DNA from 4 places in the Mesorhizobium sp. WSM4807 genome. Region 3 is predicted to be linked to each of the others. Evidence: predicted binding sites of a transcription regulator. Region 3 holds the regulator's gene; each other region holds the start of a gene.
What was found. Region 3 encodes LexA, which represses DNA repair genes until DNA is damaged. Its sites were predicted from a motif close to TGTTCNNNNTGTGTTCNG; they were not measured.
Positions count from the first base shown of each region.

Region 1: parE (DNA topoisomerase IV subunit B) is a predicted target of LexA. The motif match lies at 2,883-2,900, and genes of this name have one in related genera.
Region 2: AC0L3N_RS31305 (ImuA family protein) is a predicted target of LexA. The motif match lies at 2,148-2,165, and genes of this name have one in related genera.
Region 4: AC0L3N_RS09335 (helicase-related protein) is a predicted target of LexA. The motif match lies at 1,700-1,717, and genes of this name have one in related genera.

Region 1 covers NZ_JBVVQY010000006.1:183,857-188,137, reverse strand. The annotation lists gene AC0L3N_RS10320 (DUF2336 domain-containing protein) at 1-598, shown strand, start outside; gene parE (DNA topoisomerase IV subunit B) at 761-2,812, opposite strand; gene AC0L3N_RS10310 (GGDEF domain-containing protein) at 3,080-4,249, shown strand.
Region 2 covers NZ_JBVVQY010000044.1:26,608-30,888, forward strand. The annotation lists gene AC0L3N_RS31300 (DUF6504 family protein) at 1-1,121, opposite strand, end outside; gene AC0L3N_RS31305 (ImuA family protein) at 1,063-2,124, opposite strand; gene AC0L3N_RS31310 (metallopeptidase family protein) at 2,299-2,721, shown strand; gene AC0L3N_RS31315 (DUF1737 domain-containing protein) at 2,913-3,119, opposite strand; gene AC0L3N_RS31320 (HpcH/HpaI aldolase/citrate lyase family protein) at 3,146-4,024, opposite strand.
Region 3 covers NZ_JBVVQY010000024.1:18,238-22,518, reverse strand. The annotation lists gene trpC (indole-3-glycerol phosphate synthase TrpC) at 1-270, shown strand, start outside; gene moaC (cyclic pyranopterin monophosphate synthase MoaC) at 337-831, shown strand; gene AC0L3N_RS25365 (molybdopterin molybdotransferase MoeA) at 834-2,039, shown strand; gene lexA (transcriptional repressor LexA) at 2,144-2,881, shown strand; gene AC0L3N_RS25355 (ComEC/Rec2 family competence protein) at 2,875-4,281, opposite strand, start outside.
Region 4 covers NZ_JBVVQY010000005.1:295,033-299,313, forward strand. The annotation lists gene AC0L3N_RS09325 (FAD-dependent monooxygenase) at 1-549, opposite strand, end outside; gene AC0L3N_RS09330 (TetR/AcrR family transcriptional regulator) at 633-1,217, shown strand; gene AC0L3N_RS09335 (helicase-related protein) at 1,884-4,281, shown strand, end outside.

The DNA of each region.
Region 1 (4,281 bases), on a different contig from region 3:
CGATGCGCGCCTGCCCGCCGATTGCCGGCATATGCTGCTGATAAAACTTGGTGAAACGCTCAAAGGTTCGCCGCTGGTGGTGGCGCTGATGGGCCGTGCCAGAACCGAGCGCGTCATGCACGACGCCTGCGTCAAAGCTTCCATGACGCTGATCGAAGGCACGCGCCAGGAAGAACATGCGGCGCTCATCGAGCATCTGCGCCTGCGCGGCGACCTGACCGCAAGCTTCATTATTCGCACCATCGCGCATGGCAAGGTCGACTTCTTCGGCTCGGCGCTGGTTGCGCTCAGCCAGCAATCCGAACAACGGGTGAGAGCGCTGCTGGCCGGCGGGCACGACGTGGCGCTGCAGGCGCTGTTCCGCAGCGCCGGCCTGGCCGCGGTTACGCACGCGATCATCCTGCGTGCGCTGAAGATCTGGCGCGAGGTCGCCAATGGCAAGCGCCTTGCCGGCGTCCAGGAAGTGAGCTGGCTAATGCTGAAGGAATTGGGCGGGCAGTCCGCCGAAGGCGATCTCGCCGGATTGGTCAAATCGATCCATCTCGATGCGCTGCGCGAAAACGCGCGTGGCCATGCGCTGGCGATCGCGGCGGCTTAGACCTTCGCGAAAAATCCGGGAAATCCTTGATCGCGGCGATAATCCGCAGAGAGGCTGCGATCTGCGACATGTCGGCCGCCTCGCTTCGCTCGGTGATGCCAACCACATACTGCCTCGCAACAGTGACGGCCGCCCGTTTGCGGTTCGCCGAGCAGAAGACGCTCAGATGTCCAGCACTTCCGTCTCGGCGAATTCCGCACGTTCCTGGATGAAGCGGAAGCGGGCTTCCGGCTTGGTGCCCATCAGCGCGTCGACCGCGTCCTTGGTCGCCGCCTCGGCGTCGATCACATCGACCCTGAGCAGCGTGCGCTTCCTCGGGTCCATGGTGGTTTCCTTGAGCTGGGCGGCCATCATTTCGCCCAACCCCTTGAAGCGGCCGATTTCGACCTTGCCGCGCCCGGTGAACTCGGTGCGCAGCAGTTCGTCCTTGTGCGCATCGTCGCGGGCATAGGCGACTTTGCCGCCTTGCCGGATTGAGTAAAGCGGCGGCACCGCCAGATAGAGATGGCCGCCGCGGACCAGGCTCGGCATCTCCTGATAGAAGAAGGTGATCAGCAACGAAGCGATATGGGCGCCGTCGACGTCGGCGTCGGTCATGATGATGACCCGGTCGTAGCGCAGATCCTCATCGCGGTATTTTGACCGCGTGCCACAGCCAAGCGCCTGGATCAGGTCGGAAATCTGCTGGTTGCCGGCAAGTTTGTCGTTGCCGGCGCTGGCGACGTTGAGGATCTTGCCGCGCAGCGGCAGCACCGCCTGGCTGGCGCGGTCGCGCGCCTGTTTCGCCGAGCCGCCGGCTGAATCGCCCTCGACGATAAAGAGTTCGGCGCCGGCCGCGGCATTCTGCGTGCAGTCGGCGAGCTTGCCGGGCAGGCGCAGCTTGCGCACCGCGCTCTTGCGCGACACTTCCTTTTCCTGGCGGCGGCGCACCCGTTCGTCGGCACGTGCGATCACCCATTCGAGCAGCTTCGAGGCTTCCTGCGGATTGTCGGCCAGCCAGTGATCGAAGGGGTCGCGGATGGCAGTCTCGACGATCCTGATCGCCTCGATCGTCGCCAGCCTGTCCTTGGTCTGGCCGACGAATTCCGGCTCGCGGATGAACACCGACAGCATGCCTGCCGCCGAGATCATGACGTCTTCCGACGTGACGATCGAAGCGCGCTTGTTGCCGACCAGCTCGGCATAGGCGCGCAGGCCGCGGGTCAAAACGTTGCGGAAGCCGGCCTCGTGCGTGCCGCCTTCGCCGGTCGGGATGGTGTTGCAGTAGGAATTGAGGAACCCGTCGCCGCCGAACCAGGTCACCGCCCATTCGAGCGAACCGTGGCCGCCTTGCCTGTCGCTTTTGCCGGCAAAGATTTCGCGGGTGACCTGGAAGTCGTCGCCGAGCGAGGCTTTCAGATAGTCCTTGAGGCCACCGGGAAAATGGAACTCGGCCTTGGCCGGCGTCGTGTCCTTCTCCTTGATCAGCGACGGATCGCAGGTCCAGCGGATCTCGACGCCGCCGAACAGATAGGCCTTCGAGCGCGTCATGCGATAGAGCCGCGCCGGCTCGAATGCCGCACCCTTGCCGAAGATCTGCTCGTCGGGATGGAAGCGGATCTTGGTGCCGCGCCGGTTGTGCACTTCGCCGAGCTGCTCCAGACCGGTCACCGGAACGCCGCGCGAAAAACGCTGGCGATAGAGCTGGCGGCCACGCGCGACCTCGACCTCGAGATGGTCCGACAGCGCGTTGACGACGGAGACGCCGACCCCGTGCAGGCCGCCCGAGGTCTCGTAGACCTTGCTGTCGAACTTGCCGCCGGAATGCAGCGTCGTCATGATGACTTCGAGCGCCGGCTTCTTGAATTTCGGATGCGGATCGACCGGAATGCCGCGGCCATTATCGGTGACCGCCAGATATCCGTCGGCAGAAAGCTCGACATCGATGAAGGTTGCGTGGCCGGCGACCGCCTCGTCCATCGCGTTGTCGATGACCTCGGCGAACAAATGGTGCATCGCCTTGTCGTCGGTGCCGCCGATATACATGCCGGGTCGCCGCCGCACCGGCTCCAGCCCTTCCAAAACCTCGATGTCGGCGGCACTGTAGCTCTCGCTGCCGTCGCGGGATGCCGGGCGCTTCGCCGCCTGCACCAGCGGGTCGGCCGGGCGCGCGGTTGCGCGAACCGGTTGCGGCTGCTTGTCCAAACTGCCGAAAAGATCGTTACTGTCGTCCATGCTGGTCCTGGATTCCGATGCTGCGAATCACCACCCGATACTGCCACGCTTTTTGCGGGCAGGCGACGGAGGTTCCCGTTACGTTCGAGGATAGAGCCTCTTACCGCAAAACCATCCGACAACCAAGCGGCGGAAATGGGTCGAGGGCATCGACGCTTTGTAAACCTTGTCCGAAGGTTACGTCCGAAGGTTGGCCGAAAAACGGTATCCGTCCACTGCCGCTGGCCTAGAATGCGGCAGAACCCGTGAAAAGGCTGCTGCTAGCGCATGTTGGATTACAGTTCGCTCCTGCTCGCGGCGGCGCTGTCGGGCACGTGCCTCAGCATCACCATGTTTGCGATCTGGTTCACCGCGCCACAGGCACGCTTTGTGCTGACGGTGGCGTGCGGCATCCTCGTGCTCGTCGCGCATGTGGTCTTGTTCTGGCATTATGCCAGGCATCCCAGCCCCTGGCTTTGCCAGATTGTGCTTGCGCTTCTCAGCCTGGGCTTCCTGACCCTCTGCCTGTCGGCCATGCAGTATCTCGGCGTGCGCGACTACAGGCGCGCCATCTTGCCGACCGTGGCTGCGATGGCGGTTTGCGCAGGCGCGACGTCGCTGGGCCTTGATGGCGTCGGCTTCATCGTCACCTACGCGACGGTAACGGCGCTGCTCTCGCTTATCGGGGTGATGTTCTGGATCAAAGGTGGTCTCGATCGCCGGATATTGCTGGTCGTGTCGTTCCTGAGCGGCGTCTGTGCGCTGTCCTTCGTGCTTTGCGGCGCGGTCCTGCTGGTCGAGGGCCATTGGGTGCTCGGCGTTGCACCCGACAACTGGGCCGAACGGTTGAATTCCGTCGTGGCGGTCGCCTGCATGACTGGGCTCGGGGCACTGACGCTCTCCCTGCACCATTTGCAGGCGCAGATCGAATTGAAGGCCGAGACCATGACCGACCCATTGACCGGGCTGATGAACCGGCGGGCGTTAACGGCGTTCTACGGTGAGCGGGTTTTCGGCCCGTTCATGTCCGTCGCCATGTTCGACCTCGATCATTTCAAAAAAACGAATGACGTATTCGGTCATCCCGTCGGTGATCAGGTTCTGCGCCGCTTCGCCGCTGTCATCAGGAAATACGCAAGGACCGGCATCGACGCCTTCCGACTGGGCGGCGAGGAATTCGTCATCGTCATGTCGCGGGTGACCGAAGAGAAGGCTTATGACATTGCGAGCAAGATCAGCGTCGCCTTTGGCACGGAAGTCGTGGCCACCCAGCTTGGTCCTTTGCGCAGCACAGTCAGTGGCGGCATCGGCTTTGGCGGCACGGGTGGCTCCAGTCTCGACCAGGTGCTGGCCGAAGCCGACGCAGCACTCTATGCGGCAAAGCGCGCCGGACGAAACCGCGTCGTTGCCCAGAACAAGGCGAGCAAGGCCGACGCGCCGGCCTTGCGTTCTGCCTGACTGAGGCTTCTACCTTCTTGTCAGACCATGAT
Region 2 (4,281 bases), on a different contig from region 3:
GAGACCCTTTGCGGCGCCTCCGCATAGGGAAGCATGGCGACGGCGCGCTCCGGCAGATGACTCTCGACGGCGACCGGTTTCAAAACCGCGCTGTCGCCGAGCCGGGCGCGGATGCGGTCGGCGAAAAGGGCGATGTCGGCGCCGTCGTCGCGCGTTTCGCCGGCGAGATCCGCCTGCTGCATGTCGAAGGCCGCAGCCGACAGGACCGAGAGGCGCACGAGATCGAAGCCATAGCCGGCATCGATGTCCTGTTCGAGCGCGGCAAGCCTTTCGTGAAACAATTTCTGGATCAGCAACGGCTCGCGCAACGGCCGCGAGGTGCCGACGGCGATGCGGCTGACGGCGCCGTCGACGCGGAAAAGCAGCAGCGCCAGCCTTCTTGCGCCCTCGCCGCGGCGCTCGAGGTCCGCCTTCAATGTCGTCGCCAGCATTTTCACCAGCCGCTCTATTTCGTCGGTCAGCATGATGGGTTCTGCGAGATGGCGTTCGACCGAAAGCGGCGCCACCGGCAGGTGCGGCGACACCGCCTCGTCGAGGCGGCCGAGCGCCTGGTCGAGGCGCAAAAGCAGCGAGACACCGAAGCGGCGGGCGAGCGGCGCGCGCGGTGCTGCCATGACGGCGCCCGCCGTGCGCAGGCCGACGCTTTCCAGGCTGGCGCGGATATCAGGCTCGATGCGCAGCGCCGCCAGCGGCAAGGGTGCGAGGAGCGCTTCCTCTTCGCCACCGGGGACAATGCGATCACTGGCAAACCGCGCCGCCGCCCAGGCTGCACCAGGTGTGGCGGCAAGGCCGGCGCGGACAGCGAAACCCTGATGGAAAAAGCGCGACAGGATGTCGTCCAGCATCGACCGTTCGCCGCCGAAAAGATGGGTACAGCCGGTGACGTCGAGGAACAGGCCATCGGCTGCGTCGAGCGCCACCAGCGGGGTGTAGCGGTCGCACCAGTCGGCAAGGCTTTCGAGCAGGCGGCGGTCGGCCTCGGGATCGGCTTCCACCACGTCGACCGAGGGATGCATGGCGCGCGCGTCGGCTATGCCCATGCCGCGCTTCAGGTGAAGCGCCTCAGCCCGCTCGTCGAGGGCGGCGATGCGCTGCGCGTTCCCCTGGCGATGGCTGATCACCAGGGGCAGGTGATCCGACGGCCGGGAACGCCAGGACCGCCCCAGACGCTGCCGCAGGATCCTTTCCGCGGCGAGATGCGGAAACCACAGGGACAGGATTCGCTGCCCGTTCTTCCCCGGTCCTTCTTTCCTCGAAACTGCGTTCATCGGGGTTCCACTCCAGTGTGAATTGTCCTGGCAAGGCCGTGCGGCTCTTGCCGATGCTGACGGTGAAGGCGGGGCGGCCGATCGAGCCGGCGAGCGGCCCGGCGATCGTCTCGCGGGGTGCCGACGGCGCCGCCGACAGGACGAGGCGGACGGGTGCCGCCGTCGGCTCGGATTCGCCGGCCTGGCGCAGCAGGAACACCGGCCGGCCGGCATTCTGTGCCCGGGCGTGCAGCCGCCGCGTCGCGGTGAGGTCCAGCCGCTGCGGACTGCCGCGGATTTCGAGGATGACGGCGGCGAGTGCCGTCATCCGGGCGGCCTCCTCGGCGGTCCACAGCGCATCGAGGAGCCTTGGCGCCTCGGAAAACAGCAATTGCTCCGGCTCGATGCCGAAAAGGGCGTGAAGCCCCCTGGCATAGGGAAAGCCGGCCTCCCGGAAGATTTCCGCGGTGCCGATCCACAGGACCGGCAGTCGCGGCCCCTGTTTGAGGATCAGGCTGACGAGCGACAGGGCGAAGCCGGCGACGGCCCCGGCATCGCGGGTCGCGGCGCCATGGATCTCGCTCAGCGCCGCCTTCGGCAGGCCGCCGCTGAGCGCAGTATCGAGACCTTCGGCGCCGGTGCGCAGAAACGCATCGGGCGGCGCCGCGGCGAGGCCGCGGCGGACGATTGTTAGATCCTGAGGCGGGATGTCCGCTGTTGGATTCCGGGGGGTGACATCAGCTGTTGGATTCCGGGGCGCATCAACGGGGGCTGCGCCGGCCGGCGCCTCCAGACGCTCGGGCAGCGTTCCCTCGATCTTCGCGATCTGGCGGCGCAGGGCAAAAACAGTCTCCCGCGCCACGGCGCTTGTCGCCATGACGGTCAGCTTCCACTCACAATTGTTCCTGTTATGTTCTCTAGCATTCCAGAGGGCGACCGAAGAGTCAAGCGGAGTCATGGGGAATTTATTCCTGTCCTCGCGTAGGCGGCAACCCGCCCATTTGCCGAGCCCGGCTCGAAAGCCTATATGCCGGGATCAGAAGGACAAAGCATGGCCCGCATCTACAAGACCCGCACCTGGCACGACCAGCTTTCGCCGTCGATGGAGGAAATGGAGTTCCTGGCGCTGGAGGCTTACGCCCATCTGCCGGAGGAGTTTCGCAAGCTGACCGGCGAGATCGTCATCCAGATCGCCGAATTTCCGACCGACGAGATCATGGACGATCTGTCGCTGGAAACGCCTTTCGACCTGCTCGGCCTGTTCGAGGGGCGCGGCATTGCCGAACGCTGGAATCCGCAGACCGGCGAGGGGCCGAACCGCGTCACGCTCTACCGCCGCGCCATCCTCGACTACTGGGCCGAGAACGAAGAGACGCTGGGCGACATCGTCACCCATGTGCTGATCCACGAGATCGGCCACCATTTCGGCCTGTCGGACGATGATATGGAGCGGATCGAAGAGGCGGCGGAGTAGGCCGTGTTGATATTCAGGTGATGCCGGCCTGCGAACGGCAGTTCCCTGCGCTTCCGGTGCTCACGTACCCAAAAGTACGCTCCGCTCCGGTTCTCGGGAAACCACCCAGTCTGGTCGCTTCGCGCCCGTCTTCGACTCCGGCGCGGCCTGACCTGAATCTCAACACACCCTGCGTCGGAGCTTTGCAAAATCTACCAGTCGCTGAGCTTGGTGTTGGGCCCGTATTCCTGACCCTCGATATCCTTTACCACGGCCTGGCCGCAGCGCATGGCCTTGGCCTCCATGTCGTAGGAATAGGTCGGCGAGCCGAACAGGTGCCAGCCCTTGTTCAGCGCTGCCGTCACCTTGTGGCAGAAGCTGGAATCGTCGGGACTGGACAGAAAGCGGTAGAGTTTCATTTTTCATTCCTGTCGTGAGTTGCCAATCATGCCCCGATGGCGGCCGCCTTCGCCAGCAGTTTTTTGGCCTGCGCCAGATGCAGCCGTTCGACCATTTTTCCATTCAGCGCAATGACACCCTTGCCGGCATTTTCGGCAAGCGCGAAGGCATCTTTCACCGAGCGTGCCTCGGCCACCGCTTCGGCAGATGGCGCGAAGGCCCGGTTCGCGGCATCGATTTGAGCCGGGTGGATCAGCGACTTGCCGTCGAACCCCATGGCGGCCGCTTCCCCGCATTCGCGCGCAAAAGCGTCCAGATCGCGAAAATCATTGAAGACACCATCGAGCAGGTCGAGGCCGCCGGCGCGCGCGGCGAGCACCATCTGCATCAGCCACGGTGTGAGGTAGCGCCGTTCGGGCGTGGCGAGAGTGCCGGTCTCCTTGACCAGATCGTTCGTTCCGGCAACGAAACAAACCAGCCGCGAGCCCGGATCGCGGCCAAGCTCGGCGATCGGTCCGATGTTGAGCAGAGCCTTGGGCGTTTCGATCATCGCCCATAGTTTCACCTCGTCGGGTCCGAAATTGTCGTCGAGGACGTCGCCGGCTTCCAGAACGTCGCGCGGTGTGTCGACCTTGGGCAGCAGGATGGCGTCGGGCTCGCAGAGTGCCGCCGCCAGCAAGTCCTTGGCGCCCCATTCGCTGGAGAGCGGGTTGATGCGCACGACCATCTCGCAGCGCCGGCCGGGGCGATTCGCGAAGATGCCGGCCAGTTTTTCCCGCGCGGAGACCTTGTCGGCCGGGGCGACGGCATCTTCGAGATCGATGATGACGGCATCGCAGGCCAGCGACGAGATCTTGGCCAGAGCCTTGTCATTCGAGGCCGGGACGTAAAGCACCGAGCGGCGCGGGCGATAGGTTTCAGTCATCTCAGATCTATGCCGCCTGCGGCCGGTCGAGGCAAGCACGCAGGGCAATCGCTTCGGACAGTCATAGCTTGTAATGGATATGAGCCAATCGTCGAAGTTGGCGCCGCCCCTCATCGCCCTGCCGGGCACTTCTCCCCGTATAGTGACGGGGAGAAGGGGCTGGCGCAGCCTCGGCGCCATTCTTGCAACGCTGGTGATTGGCGAAACCGGCGATGAGAGCACCCCTCTCCCCGTCACTACACGGGGAGAGGATGCCG
Region 3 (4,281 bases):
CTCCGGACGTTCGAAACCAGCATCGAGACCTCGGAGCGGCTCGCGACGATGATGCCGGCAGACCGCCTGCTGGTCAGCGAGAGCGGTATTTTCTCGCACGAAGACTGCCGCAGGCTGCAAGGGAGCGACATCGGTACGTTCCTCGTCGGCGAGAGCCTGATGCGGCAACAGGACGTGGCCACTGCGACGCGCCTGCTTTTGACGGGCAATGCGCCCGCCATTGCATCGGCCCGAAAATCGGAATCGATTTTCGGAGAGCACGATGCATAGATTCAAAGTGTTAGAGCGTGCTTTGCGCGTCCAGACGGACGCACGTCGCGCTAAGGTGACCTGACGATGACGGCCGCCCTCACCCATCTTGGCGCGAAAGGCGAAGCCAATATGGTCGATGTCGGCGACAAGGCGGAGACGACGCGCACGGCAATCGCCGAAGGTCTTGTCTCGATGCGGCCCGAAACGCTGAAGATGATTCTCGACGGCGATGCCAAGAAGGGCGACGTGCTGGGCACGGCGCGCATCGCCGGCATCATGGCGGCCAAGAGGACGCATGAGCTGATCCCGCTCTGCCATCCGCTGCTGTTGACCAAGGTATCCATTGACATCGAACCGGACGCGACGCTGCCAGGCCTGAAGGTCACGGCGCTGGCCCGCGTCACCGGTAAGACCGGCGTCGAGATGGAAGCGCTGACCGCCGTCTCGGTCGCCTGCCTGACCATCTATGACATGGCCAAGGCGGTCGACCGCGCCATGGTGATCTCGGGCATCAGGCTGGCGGAAAAGACCGGCGGCAAATCCGGCGACTACAAGGCGGATGCCAAGGGGGCAGGCTAATAATGGCACTGCTTCCGGTCGCCGAGGCGCTCGAGCGCCTGCTTGAGGATGCTGCGCCCTTGCAGGCTGAAAGCGTCGCCCTGATGGACGCCGCCGACCGCGTGCTGGCGGCGCCGCTCCTGGCGCTCCGCACCCAGCCGCCGTTCAACGCGTCCGCCATGGACGGCTATGCCGTGCGGGCCGAGGATGTCGCGTCCGTGCCCGCAAGACTTTCGGTGATCGGCATGGCGCCGGCCGGACGCGGCTTTGCCGGAACAGTCGGCCCGGCGCAGGCCGTGCGCATCTTCACCGGCGCGCCGCTTCCTGCAGGCGCGGACACCATCGTCATCCAGGAGAATGTCCGCGACCTCGGCGGCGGCAGCATCGAAGTGACCGCGTCGACGGTTGAAGGCCGCAACATCCGCCGCCTCGGGCTCGATTTCTCGAAGGGCGACGTCCTGCTGGAGAAAGGCCGCCCGCTTGATCCGGCGGCATTGTCGCTGGCGGCGTCGGCCAACCACCCGCAGGTCAGCGTGGTGAAACGGCCGTTGGTCGCCATCATCGCCACCGGCGACGAATTGCTGCCGCCGGGCAGCGACCTTGGCCCCGACCAGATCATCTCGTCCAATGCCTATGGCGTCGCCGCCGCGGCCCGCTCGGTCGGCGCCAGCGCGCTCGATCTCGGCATCGCCCCCGACCGCAAGGAGGCGATCGCCACGCTGGTGAAACAAGCGGTCGACGCAGGCGCCGACGTCATCGTCACGCTGGGCGGCGCCTCGGTCGGCGACCATGACCTGGTCCATGACGTGCTGACCGGTGAAGGCATGACGCTCGATTTCTGGAAAATCGCCATGCGGCCCGGCAAGCCGCTGATGTTCGGGCGGCTGGGTGACATCCGCTGCATCGGCCTGCCTGGCAATCCGGTGGCGAGCCTGGTCTGCACGCAGCTCTTTCTGACGCCGCTGCTTGCGCGGCTCGGCGGCCGCGCCTTCCGGCAGGACATGCGTCAGGCGCGGCTCGGCGCCGCCATGCCGGCCAACGATCTCAGGCAGGACTATGTACGCGCCGTGGTGAGCGAAGAAGCCGGCACGCTGCTGGCGACCCCGTTCGGCATCCAGGATTCCTCGATGCTCAAAATGCTGGCCGACGCCAACGGGCTGATCGTGCGCGAGCCGTTCGCTCCCCCAGCCGCGACGGGCGCCGCGTGCAGCGTGCTGATGCTACGCTGAACAAAACGTCAACACATTCATTAAATTTTAAACGGTTGCGGAACACAACTGGAACAGATAGTGTTTGTTCTGGGTTTGTTTTTCTGATTCTGTTGGGGGTCGCGATGCTGACACGCAAACAACATGAACTGCTGATGTTCATCCACGAGCGGCTGAAGGAAAGCGGCATTCCGCCCTCGTTCGACGAGATGAAGGAAGCGCTCGACCTCGCCTCGAAGTCGGGGATCCATCGGCTGATCACTGCACTGGAGGAGCGCGGTTTCATTCGCCGCCTGCCCAACCGCGCCCGCGCGCTGGAGGTGCTGCGCCTGCCCGATTCGATCGCGCCCGGCCTCAATGCGGCGCGCAAATTCTCGCCAAGCGTCATTCAGGGCAGCCTTGGGCAGGGCAGCCTCGGACGACAGATCAAGCCGGCGCCTTCGCGCATGCCCGCGGCCGGCAATGACGACGACGTCGTTGCCACCATCTCCATACCGGTGATGGGCCGCATCGCTGCCGGTGTGCCGATCGATGCCATCCAGCACCAAACGCATTCGATCTCGGTACCACCGGACATGATCACCGGCGGCACGCACTACGCGCTGGAGGTCAAGGGTGATTCGATGATCGAGGCCGGCATTTTCGACGGCGACACGGTCATCATCCGCAACGCCGACACCGCCCAGCCTGGCGAGATCATCGTCGCCTTGGTCGACGACGAGGAAGCGACGCTGAAGCGGTTCCGCCGCAAAGGTGCCTCGATCGCACTGGAAGCCGCCAATCCGGCCTACGAGACGCGCATCTTCGGGCCGGACCGGGTCAAGGTGCAAGGCAAGCTCGTCGGACTGATCCGGCGTTACTGAACGGCAGGCTTTTTGGGTTTCTCGGCCCTGCGGTATGGCGGCAGGCCCCTCGCCTCGCGCGAAAATCTCCGCTGCTCATGCCAAGGCCTATAGGGCTGTCTGACGGCAAAACGGATTTCTGCGCGCGTCGTCGCAGATAGCGGATCGAAAAAGACGGCGGCACTGCCCATGCGAGCGAGCTGCCGTTTGGTGACGACGAGAACCAGCGGATTGCGGCAGGGATTATAATAGGCTGTGGCATCATCGATGACGATCAAATCCGCAAAGGCACAGGCTGGCCGTGCGGTTTTGCGGTCGTCGGCGAGCGCGATGATCGCGCCGGACTGGTGCCGGGCGAGGCACAGGCCGGCAGTGCAGTAGAAGGGCGCTCCCGGCGGCAGGTCGGCCGGGTCGACGATGTCGAACCGCACGTCTCCTTTTTCGAATGTCTCCGGCTCGACAATGGTCGCTGAAACCAGCGCATGTTTCCAGTTGTCGGTGATGAATTCGTTCGAGCGCACCCGGTTGACGGCAAGTTCGCCGCCGCCGATCGGCAGCGCCACCAGATGCGCATCTTCCGAAATCAGCACGTCGGGAGTGCGCGTCTCGGAAATCGTCAGCAGGCCGGCGAGCGCAAAGGGAAGTGCCGCAAGCCGCAACCATGTCGTTGCCATCGTGGCGATGACCAGGGCGGCCGTCACCAGCAGAACCGACTGCAACGAGATCAGCCCGACGGCATCGACCGGCGACCGCTCGGAGATCCATCCCGATATTGCAATCATGGCCGTCAGCCCCTTGCCCATCATGTATAGGAAAGGGCCGTCGAGGCCGAACGGCATTGCCAAGGCGCTAACGACGGCCAGGAACATGACGACCGTGACGATCGGCATGACGGCCAGATTGGCGAACAGGCTGAGCGGCGAGACGCGCTGGAAGTGCCAGATGGCGAAGAGTGCGGTGGCGCTGCCGGCAATGATGGAGGTCATTGCGATGGTACCTGTCCCAGCGGCAAGTTTTCGCGTGACGAAAGCGATCGTTGACCGTCGCTGTGGCGGCGCGGTGGCCTTGTCGGCACGATAGTCGGACCAGCCGGCATAGGCGCCCACGAGAGCAGCGGTCGCGGCGAAGGACATCTGGAAGCTTGGGCCGACCACCTCGTGCGGCGACACGACGATGACGGCGATGGCCGAAATCGCCAGATTGCGCATGGTGAGTGCCGCCCGGTCGAACAGCACGGCGACAAGCATTACCGCCAGCATGATAAAGCTGCGTTCAGCCGCGACCACGATACCGGAAAAAATCAGATAGGCAGCGATGGAAACGAGTGCGGCAGCAGCCGCATATTTTTTGACCGGCCGGCGCGACGAAAAATCGGGAACCAGCGCAAAGGCGCCGCGCAGCAATCCCATGATGGTGCCGGC
Region 4 (4,281 bases), on a different contig from region 3:
CGAAGCGTCATAGGCCGCGCCGTCGAACTCGATGCCGGTCGACCTGCGCACCAGGCTTTGCATGCCGTCGGCACCAACGACATAGCGTGCCGATATCAGTTTCTCGCGGCCGTTCTCGACCACCGTCACGCGCGCGCCGTCAGCATCCTGAACGACCGCCTTGGCCTCGACCATGCGGTGAATCACGCCGCCCAGGGCTGCGATCCGTTCGGCGAACACCTGCTCGGTCAGGTTCTGAGGCAGCATCATCAGATAAGGATGCCTCGACGGAAGCTTGCCGAAATCGAGCTTGAGCAGCGCCCGATTGCGGTCGCGGATGGCGAAATTCTGCAGCTTCAGGGCAAGTTCGCTCAGCCGCTGCGTAACGCCGAGAGGCTCCAGCGTTTCCAGCGTCTGCGCGTGGATGACGCCAGCCCGCGAGGTCTGAAGGCCCTGTGCCAGCCTGTCGATCAGAACATGATCGACACCGGCCTGGTGCAGCACGATGGACAGCGCCATGCCGGTCGGGCCGGCGCCAATGATCAGGACTTCCGTTGTATCGGGCAACATTTTTTTCTCCATTTTGTCAACGATCGTTGACTTTCTAGTCGAAGCTATTGCATTTGTCAACGGCCGTTGGCATATGAATTTTCATGACCGAGAATCAGCCGAAGAAACCCAGCAAGTCGGACCGCACGCGCTCCCAAATCCTCGAGGCCGCGAGGCTCCTGTTCGCCGAGCACGGCTATGACGGCGCCTCCATCCGCGACGTCGCGGCGCATGCCTCGATCGATCCGGCCATGGTGATCCGCTATTTCCGCAGCAAGGACGAGCTGTTCGCCAGGGCGGCGGTCGTCGACCTGCAATTGCCGGCACTTCGGGTAATCGACCGAAACACCATCGGTGAAACGCTGATCAGGCGTTTTCTCGAAATCTGGGAGGGCGCGGCCAGCGGTCCTGGCATGGCAATTCTGCTGCGTTCGGCGACGTCGAACGAATTCGCCGCCGAAAAGCTGCGTGACGTATTTGGCAACCAGGTCAGGCCGGTGGTTGCGGCGGTCGCTGATCCCGCCGACGCGGGTCGACGTGCCGGGCTCGTTTCGAGCCAGTTGCTGGGTTTGGCGATGTGCCGATACCTGCTGCGGCTTCCGCCCGTCGTCGCCCTGTCCCACGATGAAATCATTCAGAACGTCGGCCCTACTTTGCAGCGCTATGCCGTGGGAGAGGACGTTTCTTGAACCTGGAGTTTGGTCCTGCGCGACTGCGCCGACCGACGGACGTGACACCGATTTGTGCCGAAGCGGCACGCAAAAGTTAACGGCGGCCGCACAGCCTGTGCAAACCCTGTTCCTCGCCTGTTGATAACAGGTGGAAAACCTGTTCACGACACAACATATTGGGGTGAACAAACCGGGAAACACCCGCCAGCGCTGATTCGTCGCCGTTTCGTTCCGGCTTTGACCGGAAGGTTAACGACAAAGGCTGAAAACATCCCTCAAACCGTAAAGGCGCGTTAGGAAAGATCAATAATTTCATAATGTTGGGTGATGCCCGCCGGCCTGCGCCGATCGTTCACCGGCAACTGTTAAGGAGGACATCCGCCCTGCATGAATCGGGCCAGTTCGGCGATTCAGCATGTGGTGAGACTCGTCGGCAAAAAATCCAGATGTAGCCGTGAACAAAACCTGAATCAGCAAGAGTCAGCGATTCGTAGCTGATTCGTTCCAGACTCGTTCCAACTGTTAATCAGGACCAGTTGACAACACCAGACGAGAGCCTTCGAGCTGCCGTCGGAACATTCCGCTTTCGCTTCGCACTCGAAATCCCTATGTGTCGACTGTCACACGCGCCGCCACGGGGCGCGCTCCCGACAACGCGAAGAAGAGAGCCTGATTTCCAGGTCGATGAACATCCCGCCGAAACATATTGAGCCGCTGATCCTCTCGGGCCGCGACGTGACTGCCGTGCTCGGGCCGACCAACACCGGTAAGACCCATCTCGCCATCGAGCGCATGGTGGCGCATGAAAGCGGCATCATCGGCCTGCCGCTCAGGTTGCTCGCCCGCGAGGTTTATTCACGCGTCTGCGAGAAGGTCGGCGCTCACAAGGTGGCGCTCATCACCGGCGAGGAGAAGATCCAGCCCGACGGTGCCAGATATTCGGTCTGTACCGTCGAAGCCATGCCGCGCGAGACCAACGCCGCCTTCGTCGCCATCGACGAGGTGCAGCTGGCTGGCGATCTCGAGCGCGGCCACATCTTCACCGACCGTATCCTGCATCTGCGCGGCCGCCAGGAGACATTGCTGCTCGGCGCAGCCACCATGCACGGCATCCTCCAGCGTCTGCTGAAGGGCGTGTCGGTGGTGACCCGGCCACGGCTGTCGCATCTCGCCTATGCCGGCTCGAAGAAGCTGACCCGCCTGCCGCGACGCACGGCGATCGTCGCCTTTTCCGCCGACGAGGTCTATGCGATTGCCGAACTGATCCGCCGCCAGCAAGGGGGTGCGGCCGTCGTGCTCGGCGCGCTATCACCCCGCACTCGCAACGCGCAGGTGGAGCTGTTCCAATCGGGTGATGTCGATTACCTGGTCGCCACCGATGCGATCGGCATGGGCCTGAACCTCGATCTCGATCATGTCGCCTTCGCTCAAAACCGTAAATTCGATGGCTACCAGTATCGCAACCTGACGGCGGCCGAGCTCGGCCAGATCGCCGGCCGCGCCGGCCGGCACTTGCGCGACGGCACTTTCGGCGTCACCGGCCAGGTCGATCCGCTCGACGAAGATCTGGTCAAGAAGATCGAAGGGCATGAGTTCGACCCGGTGAAAGTGCTGCAATGGCGCACCGCGCATTTCGATTTCGCCAGCCTCGATGCGCTGAAGCGCTCCACCGAGACCAACGCGCCGGTCGAAGGCCTGACGCGTGCGCTGCCGGCGGTGGATGCGCAGGCGCTCGAGCATTTGTCCCGCGACGAGGATATCCGGGCCTTGGCCACCAACGCCAAGCGCGTGGCGCTGTTGTGGGAGGCCTGCGCCCTTCCCGACTACAGGAAGATCGCGCCTGCCCAGCACGCCGACCTGATCGCCTCGATCTACATGGACCTTGCCAGGCATGGCCATGTCGACGAGAATTACATGGCCGAGCAGGTGCGCCGTGCCGACACCACCGAGGGCGACATCGACACGCTGTCGCACCGGATCGCCCAGATCCGCACCTGGACATTCGTCTCCAACCGGCCCGGCTGGCTGGCCGATCAGGCACACTGGCAGGAAAAGACGCGCGAAATCGAAGACAGATTGTCGGATGCGCTGCATGAGCGGTTGACGAAACGCTTCGTAGACCGCAGGACTTCCGTCCTCATGCGGCGCCTTAGAGAAAATACCATGCCTGAAGCCGAAATTAGCCCAACCGGAACTGTCCTCGTCGAAGGCCATCATGTCGGCGAGTTGCAAGGGTTCCGCTTCACCGCCGACCAGAGCGCCGGCGGCGAGGACGCCAAGGCAGTGCGCACAGCAGCCCAGAAGGCGCTTGCAGCCGAATTCGAGGCGCGGGCCGAACGCTTCGGCGCCTCGGCCAATGGCGACATCGCGCTCGGCTCCGACGGCACGCTGCGCTGGATCGGCGCGCCGATCGGCACGCTGGTCGCAGGCGACGAGCCGTTGAAGCCGCGCCTTGTGCTGCTTGCCGACGAGCAGCTCACCGGACCAGCCCGCGACAAGGTCGCGGCGCGCGCCGAGCGCTTCGTCAATTTCCAGATCGAGTCCTTGCTGAAGCCGCTGGTCGACCTCAAGAACGCCGAGCAGATCACCGGCATCGGCCGCGGCATTGCCTTCCAGCTCGTCGAGCATTTCGGCCTCATCAACCGCCGCGACATCGCCCAGGAGATGAAGTCGCTCGACCAGGAAGGCCGCGCCGCCCTTCGCCGGCTCGGCGTGCGCTTCGGCGCCTACCACGTCTTCGTGCCCGCGCTGATCAAGCCGGCCCCGGCCGGACTGGTGACGCTGTTGTGGGCGCTGCAGAACGACGGCAAGGACAAGCCCGGCTTTGGCGATGTGGTCCAAGCGCTGGCCTCCGGCCGCACCTCGGTGGTCATCGATCCCACGTTCGACAAGGCCTTCTACAAACTGGCCGGCTACCGCAATCTCGGCCGTCGCGCGGTGCGCGTCGACATCCTTGAACGGTTGGCCGACCTGATCCGGCCCGCAACCAACTGGAAGCCGGGCCTCGGTCAGCGGCCCGACGGCGCCTATGACGGTCAGTCTTTCATGGTGACGCCGCCGATGATGTCGATCCTCGGCGCTA